Regions from separate parts of the Bradyrhizobium sp. CB1717 genome, predicted to be linked through region 2. Evidence: riboswitches for the same ligand, from Rfam matches in the RefSeq annotation. Region 2 holds a riboswitch; the other holds the start of a gene.
What was found. Region 2 has a riboswitch for glycine ahead of QA649_RS18850 (D-amino acid dehydrogenase). Riboswitches for the same ligand answer to the same signal wherever they lie in the genome.
Positions count from the first base shown of each region.

Region 1 (4,415 bases), 160 kb from region 2:
AGCGAGGTGAAGACCTGGTTCTGTGCGGCGAGCTCGGCCATATGCGCGATCGCCTCGGTCTCGCTGAGCGGCTTGCCGAGATCGAGCGGGGCGGCCTGCCGGATCGAGGCCGGCAGCGTCTCCGCCATCAGCGCGTCGACGCTCTTGGCGCCGACGGCCTCGAGCATTGCGGTGACATCGCGCGCGGAGGGGCCGATGTGGCGGCGAACGAAACTGGCGGCGGTCTCGCCGCTGGATTTACGGTGCGCGGTCATCGCTTGCTCCATCGTCCCTAAGCCGTATGTGCCTTGTAGGCGGCTTCATCCATGAGGCCGCCGAGCTCGCTTTTGTCGGCAATCTTGATCTTGAAGAACCAGGCCGCGCCCTGCGCATCCGAATTGATCAGCGCCGGCTCGGCGGCCAGCGCTTCGTTGGTCTCGAGCACTTCGCCGGTAACAGGTGCGTAGACGTCGGAGGCTGCTTTCACCGATTCCACGACGGCGGCGGCTTCGGCCTTCTTCAAGGTGCGGCCGACCTTGGGCAATTCGACGAACACGACGTCGCCGAGCTGCTGCTGTGCGTAATCGGTGATGCCGACCGTGGCGGTATCGCCGTCGATGGCGAGCCATTCATGGTCGGAAGTGTACAGCGTCGTGGTCATTGTCTCGTCCTCAGCGTTTGTAGGTGTTTTTCACGAAGGGCATGGCAGCGACTGCGAGCGGCAATCGCTGGCCGCGCACCTCGGCGAAGAGTTTTGTGCCGAGCGCGCTCAGGCTCACGGGCACGTAGCCCATCGCCACCGGTGCGCTCAGGCTCGGGCCGAAACCGCCCGACGTGACCTTTCCAATGGGCTCGCCGCCCGCGCTGTCGGCAAACAGCAGCGCGCCTTCGCGCACCGGCGCACGGCCCTCGGCGAGCAGGCCGACGCGGCGGCGGGATGCGCCATTGTCGAAATGGGCGAGAATCTTCGCGGCGCCGGGAAAGCCGCCGGCACGGGCGCCGCCGGTGCGGCGGCTCTTCTGCACCGACCATTCCAGCGCGGCCTCGACCGGCGTGGTGGTGGTGTCGATGTCGTGACCGTAGAGGCAGAGGCCCGCTTCCAGCCGCAGGCTGTCGCGGGCACCTAAGCCGATCGGCAGCACGTCCGGATTGTCCAGCAGCATCTTGGCGAGGCGTTCGGCATCGGCGGTGGGAACCGAGATCTCAAAGCCGTCCTCGCCGGTGTAGCCGGAGCGCGAGACGAAGCACTTGATGCCGGCGACCTCATGCGGGCCGGCGTCCATGAACTTCATGGCCGGGGCCTCTGCACAGAATTTCGCCAGCGCCGCTTCCGCCTTCGGGCCTTGCAGCGCGATCAGCGCGCGGTCGGCGAGCTGCTCGATGATGCAGTCGTCGGACAGATTCGCGCGCAAATGCGCCTCGTCCTGTTCCTTGCAGGCGGCGTTGACAACCAGGAACAGGTGATCGCCGAAATTGGCGACCATCAGGTCGTCGAGGATGCCGCCATCCGCATTGGTGAACTGGGCGTAGCGCTGCCGCCCCTTGGCGATTGCCACGATATCCTGCGGCACCAGCCGTTCCAGCGCGCGGGCGGCGTCCTCGACCTTGCCCGACTTTGGCCGGAGCGCGATCTGGCCCATATGGGAGACGTCGAACAGGCCGGCTTTGGTGCGGGTATGAAGATGCTCCTTCAGCACGCCCGCGGGGTATTGCACGGGCATGTCATAGCCCGCGAAGGGCACCATCTTGCCGCCCATGGATACATGGAGGCTGTGGAGGGGCGTACGTTTCAGGGAGTCTTGGCTGTGCGCTAGCATCTCAGGGGCCCTCGGCGGTTCCCGGGGAGGATTCCCCATGGACACCAGTCGAAGCCCCATCTGTCGCTGTGCCTGAGAGTATTATCCCGTCGGCGGACGCAGTCCGGGTCTTAAGCCCGTCGGCGCCTCTTTCCAGATGCTGTCAAAGCCACGCGGTCCTTTTGCCTGAGAGTTTCCGGGGCGGTTGCTCCTTCGGCGCCGGCTGCCTAAAGCCGGTCTCTCCCGACGTGGCCGTACGATACAGATGGGTACAGACCACAGGCTAGCCAAGCCTGTCAACGCGACTTCAGCGGCTTTCAACCGGATTGCGCGCCTGCGGCAACCCTCTGATCTCCTTGCACAGTTTCTGGACAGCGAAGCTGGCCTTGTCTAAAAGCGCTTTGGCCCGCAGATATCAGCCTTAATTTCCGGTTTGGACGGCGGCAGCGGGCCCAAGCACACCCGATTGGATGAACATGAGCGGCGTCAACGAGATCAGGTCGACCTTTCTGAACTTCTTTGCCGAGAACGGCCACGAGATCGTGCCGTCCTCGCCACTGGTGCCGCGCAACGACCCGACGCTGATGTTCACCAATGCCGGCATGGTGCAGTTCAAGAACGTCTTCACCGGGGTGGAGAAGCGGCCGTATCAGCGCGCGACCACTTCGCAGAAATGCGTGCGCGCCGGCGGCAAGCACAACGACCTCGACAATGTCGGCTACACCGCGCGCCATCTCACCTTCTTCGAGATGCTCGGCAATTTCTCGTTCGGCGATTACTTCAAGGAGCGCGCGATCGAGCTCGCCTGGAGGCTGATCACCAAGGAGTTCGGGCTGAAGAAGGACAAGCTGCTCGTCACGGTCTACCACACCGACGACGAGGCGCACGGGCTCTGGAAGAAGATCGCCGGCTTCTCCGACGACCGCATCATCCGCATCCCGACCTCGGACAATTTCTGGGCGATGGGCGACACCGGGCCGTGCGGCCCGTGCTCGGAGATTTTTATCGATCGCGGCGACCATATCTGGGGTGGCCCTCCCGGTTCTCCTGAGGAGGATGGCGACCGCTTCCTCGAATTCTGGAATCTCGTGTTCATGCAATACGAGCAGGTGACGAAGGAGGAGCGCGTGGATCTGCCGCGTCCCTCGATCGACACCGGCATGGGCCTGGAGCGCATGGCCTGCGTCCTGCAGGGCGTCGAGAGCGTGTTCGAGACCGACCTGTTCCGCAATCTGATCGATGCGACGGCGTCCGCGCTCGGCAGCGGGCCGCAGGAGCAGACCGCCGGCTCGTTCCGCGTCATCGCCGACCATTTGCGCTCCTCCGCCTTCCTCGTCACCGACGGCGTGCTGCCCTCGAACGAGGGCCGCGGCTATGTGCTGCGCCGGATCATGCGCCGCGCGATGCGCCATGCGCAGCTGCTCGGGGCCAAGGAGCCCCTGATGCATCGCCTGGTGCCGGCGCTGGTGCGCGAGATGGGCCAGGCCTATCCCGACCTGATGCGCGCCGAGAAGCTGATCGAGGAAACGCTGCGGCTGGAAGAGACCCGCTTCCGCAAGACTCTTGCGCGCGGCTTGGCCATCCTGGACGAGAAGAGCGCGTCCTTGAAGAAGGGCGACATGTTCGACGGCGACGTCGCCTTCACGCTGTACGACACCTACGGCTTCCCGCTCGACCTGACCCAGGACGCGCTGAAGTCGCGCGGCATCGGCGTCGACCAGGCTGCGTTCACCGACGCGATGGAGCGCCAGAAAGCCAAGGCGCGCGAGTCCTGGAAGGGCTCGGGGGAGGCTGCCTCCGAGGCGATCTGGTTCCCGCTGCGCGAGAAGCTGGGTGCCACCGAGTTCCTGGGCTACGAGACCGAGAGCGCCGAGGGCGTCGTGTCCGCGCTGGTCAAGGACGGCGCGGAGGTCGCCAGTCTCAAGGCCGGCCAAACCGGTGCGCTCGTGCTGAACCAGACGCCGTTCTATGCGGAGTCCGGCGGCCAGGTCGGCGACACCGGCGTGCTGACGGGTGAGGGCGGCATCAAGGTCCGCGTCACCGACACGCAGAAGAAGCTCGGCGATTTCTTCGTCCACATCGGCACCGTCGAGAGCGGCGAGCTCAAGCTCGGCACCGCGCTGCAGCTCGAGGTCGATCATTCCAGGCGCTCGTCGATCCGCGCGCATCACTCGGCGACGCATCTGATCCACGAGGCGCTGCGCCAGGTGCTCGGTGACCACATCGCCCAGCGCGGCTCGATGGTCGCGCCGGACCGGCTGCGGTTCGACTTCGTGCATCCGAAGCCGATCACGGCGGAGGAGCTTGCCCGCGTCGAGGACATCGCCAACGACGTGGTGCTGGAGAACGACGAGGTCACCACCCGCGTGATGGGCGTCGATGAGGCCCGTGAAGCGGGGGCGCGTGCGCTGTTCGGCGAGAAGTATGGCGACGAGGTCCGCGTCGTCTCAATGGGCAGGACCGCGCGCGAGCGCGGCGCCAATGCGCTCGGCTGGTCGGTCGAGCTCTGCGGCGGCACGCATGTCAAGCGCACCGGCGACATCGGCCTGATCACGCTCACGGGCGAAAGCGCGGTCGCCTCGGGCGTGCGCCGTATCGAGGCGCTGACGGGCAACTACGCGCGAAAACACGCCAACGAGA
Region 1 covers NZ_CP121666.1:3,830,984-3,835,398, forward strand. Annotated here, with positions in the region: gene gcvP (aminomethyl-transferring glycine dehydrogenase) at 1-254, opposite strand, end outside; gene gcvH (glycine cleavage system protein GcvH) at 272-640, opposite strand; gene gcvT (glycine cleavage system aminomethyltransferase GcvT) at 651-1,796, opposite strand; glycine riboswitch at 1,941-2,031, opposite strand; gene alaS (alanine--tRNA ligase) at 2,252-4,415, shown strand, end outside.
Region 1: another riboswitch for glycine. It lies ahead of gcvT (glycine cleavage system aminomethyltransferase GcvT); the one in region 2 lies ahead of QA649_RS18850 (D-amino acid dehydrogenase).

Region 2 (4,415 bases):
GTTGAACACGCTCTCGGTGACGACGACGCCGGAGATCAGCAGCGCAAAGCCGGTGCCGATCACGGTGATCACGGGCACGGCGGCATTGCGCAGCGCATGCCGCATCATCACGGCAACCTCGTTGATGCCTTTCGCACGTGCCGTTCGCACGTAATCTTCGCCGAGAACGTCGAGCATCGCCGCGCGCGTCATGCGCGCGATCAGCGCGATGTAGATGAAGGACAGGGCGCAGGTCGGCAGGATCATGCGCTCGAAGAACGGGCCGAAACCGTTGAAGATGCTGCGGAAGCCCTGCACCGGCACCAGGCGCAGATCGATCGCGAAGACCTCGATCAAGACATAGCCGACCACGAACACCGGCACCGAGAAGCCGAGCACGGACAGGCCCATCACGAAACGGTCGATCCAGGTGCCGTGCTTCCACGCCGCGATCACGCCCAGCGGCACCGCGACGATGACGGCGAGGATGATGGTGCACAGCGCGATCGAGATCGACGGCTCGACGCGCTGGCCGATCATCTTCATGACCGGCAGGTTGGAGATCAGCGATGTTCCGAGGTCGCCGTGCAGCAGCTTGTTCACCCAGGTGATGAACTGCACGATCAGGGGCTCGTTGAGGCCGAGCGATTCGCGGATGCGCTCGAGCCGTTCGGGTGTCGCGTTGTCGCCGGCAAGGATCGCGGCGGGATCGCCCGGCGTCAGCCGCAGCAGCAGGAACACGAACAGCGCGACGACGCCCATCACGGGCACCGCGGCCAGAACGCGGCGAATGAGATAACCTAGCATGCACCTATCTCCGGCTGCGGAACTTGTGGGGCCCTGGGGCGCCCGTGGATTCGAACGTGTCTATCATGCGCGCCTGTCACTAGGGCTGGGAAAGCCGGCCGGAGATGCCGGTCTTTCGGGGCAAATTGTGTGCCAAGGGCAGGGCAGTCGCAAGAGGCCGCCGCGCGCCGGCTTCAACCACTCAGGATGCATGACGCAGCTCACGCTCAACCCCAAGTGAAGGAACGGTCGGCGGCGCGTTGAGCCCGCGCCAGCCGTCGATGGTCCCGGCGATCATGTGCGCGGTGGCGGCCGACAGGGTCCAGCCGAGATGGCCGTGGCCGGTGTTGAAGAACACGCCCGGAATCCGCCCTGCGCGCACCACCGGCATCATGTTCGGCATCATCGGGCGCAGCCCGGCCCAGGGCACGACGCGCGAGGTCTCGATGGCGGGGAAGTTGCTACGCACCCAGTCGACCAGCGGCTGCACGCGGTCGGCGCGGATGTCGCGGTTGAAGTCGTTGAACTCGGCGGTGCCGGCCACGCGAAAACGATCGGCACCGAGCCGGCTGGTGACGATCTTGGCGGCTTCGTCGAGCAGGCTCACGGTCGGCGTCGCGTTGCGGCTCTCGGCGGTGTCGAGCTGCACGGTGATCGAGTAGCCCTTCACCGGGTAGACGTTGATGCGATCGTCGAGGAGGGCGGCGAAGTGGCGGCTGGCGACGCCGGCGCAGACCACGACACCGTCGGCCTTCAGCATGCCGCGCGCGGAGGCGAGGGCATCGCTTGCAGCAAGATCGGCCCAGCCGAGCACGAAGCCGCTGCCGGCGCGCGCGATTGAATCGATATTGGCCTCGTGGATGAAGGTCGCGCCGCGCCGCTTGCAGGCGTCCGCCAGCCCGCGGGTGAACTTGTGGATATCGCCGGTCGCATCCGACGGCGTGTAGAAGCCGCCATAATACGCCTTGCGCAGCGTCGGCTCGATCGCGCGGATCTCCTCAGGCGTCACCGGACGGCGATCGAGACCACCTTCCTGCAGCAGCGCGTTGACGCGCAGGCCGGATTCGAAACCCGTCTTGTCGTGATAGATGTGGAGGATGCCGCGGCGCTCGAGATCGAAGTCGATGCCTTCGCGCGCCGCGATCTCGAACAGATGCTTGCGGGCTTCGATCGCGAGCCGCGTGGTCTCGATCGTATTGGCGCGGTAGTTGCCGATGTTGGCGACGAACTCGCTCATCCACGAATATTTGTGCCAGTTCGGCCGCGGGTTCATCAGCAGCGGCGCGTCGCGCCGGAACATCCAGCGCAAGCCTTTCAGGATGGTCGCGGTGCTGTTCCACACTTCGGCATTGCTGGCGGAGAGCTGTCCGCCATTGGCGAACGATGTTTCCATCGCGGCGTAACGGTGCTTGTCGAGCACCGTCACCTCAAAGCCGCGTTCGAGCAGGGCATAGGCAGTCGTCACGCCGGTGATGCCGGCGCCGATGATGGCGATATGGGTCATGGCAGGTTCGGGGCTCCCGTGAGTTAGGATAGGTCGGCCGCCGGCCAAAGGCCGTTGGCGGCGCCCCATCTGTCACGGTTACCTGAGAGCTTGATCCGCTGCGGATCACGCAACGGACTATCCCCTTCGGTGGACGCCACGATTGCCTGAAATCGCGCCGCCTCTCTCCAGATCGTCCTGACGATACGGTCCTTTTGCCTGAGAGTTTCCGGGGCGGTTGCTCCGTCGGCGCCGCAACGAAAGCCGAAAACCTTCGTTGCGATCTCTCCCGCATCGTCGCGTGGACGATCGAGCAGTACGATACGCCTCATTTTTAGACAAGGCTAAATTTAGACCGCGATTGCCAACGCATTGTGCAGTGCGAAGTTGATTCAATTTACTCCAGCGTCGCCAGCAATCCCGCCATCAAGCGCCCGCGTTCGACGAGGCTATCGACCTCGATGAACTCCTCGAGTGTGTGGCCGTTGCCGCCGCGCACGCCGAGGCCATCGAGAGTTGGGATTCCCATCGCACCGGTGAAGTTGCCGTCGGAGCCGCCGCCGGAGCTCGCATGCGGTAATTCCGCGCCGAGGGATTTGGCGATGCCGCGCGCCTTCTCGTACAACGCCATGGTGCCGGCATCCGGCTCCCAGACCGGCCGCGTCACGCCGCGCGTCACCTTGAAGCTGACGTCGTTCTTGGTGCCCGAGAGTGCCAGCATCCGCTCGACGCCGCGGTCGAGATCGGCCTGGCGCTTGGCCATCGACAGCGCCTCGCCGGTCGCGGTCGTGGCAACGCAATTGACCCATTGTCCGCCATGCACGACGCCGACCGAGAAGGTGCAGTCCTCCGTCGTCATCGCGTCGATCGCGAGAATCTGCCGCGCCATTTCGCGAATTGCCGAACGGCCCGCCGACAGCGTCGCGCCGGCGTGGCTCGGCCGTCCCGTCGCCTCGAGATTGAAGCGTGCGATGGCGTAACGTCCGGTAGTGACGCCGTTGTCGGCGCGGCCGGGCTCGGGCACCAGCACGTATTTATTGCGCGCGGCTTCCGCCTCGATGATGTCGCGCGTCGAAGGCGTGCCGACTTCCTCGTCGGGCGTGAACAGCACGGTGACCGGCAGCGGCGTGGTGAACGAGGCGCGCGCCAGCTGCCGGATCGCTTCCAGCGAGAGATAATTGCCGCCTTTCATGTCGTATATGCCGGGGCCGTAGCATTTGTTGCCCTCGCGCCGCCATTTCAGCTTCTCGATGGTGCCGACCGGATGGACGGTATCCATGTGACCGGCGATCAGGATGCCCGGCTCGCCCTGTTTCGGATGCGGAAAACGCGCGCGGATCACTCCGCCAAAACCCTGACGGCCGGCGATGCGCTCGATCGTCGCACCCATGATCGCCATATCCCGCGCTGCGATATCGAGCATGTGGTTCACCGCGTTCGCGTCCCAGGTCGGGCTTTCGCATTCCACCCAGGTGCGCAGGCCCTCGAGCATGGCCTCGGAATCGAAGGGAAGATTGGCTGGATTCATCTTAATGTCTCTCAAGCTGCGAAAGATGGAACGCGCATTGCATCGGCGCGGGGCAGGACAAGCGGAGAGCGTTGTAGAGCCAAACCGATCTTTGTGGAGCCCGTGCGCGCGCTGCGAGGGCTTGCGACGAAACCGGATTGACGCGCTCAACACTGTCTGCAAGTCTCGAAAAGATAAAGGCATTGCATGAGGTTAGTTCGCCCAAGGAACGAACCGGATGCTCAACCAATAACCTGCCTTTGAACAGTTTCACGTCAGGAGAAACTTTTTATGTCCAACTTCATGCGCCGGGGGCCTCGCGCGTTCGCCTCCAAACTTGCGCTGTCGGTCGTCGCGCTTTCAACGGCACTGGCCTCGCCGGTGCTTGCGGCCGGCAAGACCCTTACCGCGGTGATGCATTCCGACCTTCGCATCATCGATCCGATCTTCACCACGGCCTACATCACGCGTGACCATGGCTACATGGTCTACGACACGCTGGTGGCCCCCGATTCGAATTTCAAGATCCAGCCGCAGATGGCGGATTGGAAGATCTCCGACGACAAGCTCACCTACACTTTCACGCTGCGCGACGGCCTGAAGTGGCATGACGGCGCGCCCGTGACGGCGGAAGACTGCGTCGCCTCGCTCAAGCGCTGG
Region 2 covers NZ_CP121666.1:3,995,793-4,000,207, forward strand. Annotated here, with positions in the region: gene QA649_RS18845 (ABC transporter permease) at 1-786, opposite strand, end outside; gene QA649_RS18850 (D-amino acid dehydrogenase) at 968-2,269, opposite strand; glycine riboswitch at 2,337-2,442, opposite strand; glycine riboswitch at 2,446-2,550, opposite strand; gene QA649_RS18855 (M20/M25/M40 family metallo-hydrolase) at 2,646-3,776, opposite strand; gene QA649_RS18860 (ABC transporter substrate-binding protein) at 4,047-4,415, shown strand, end outside.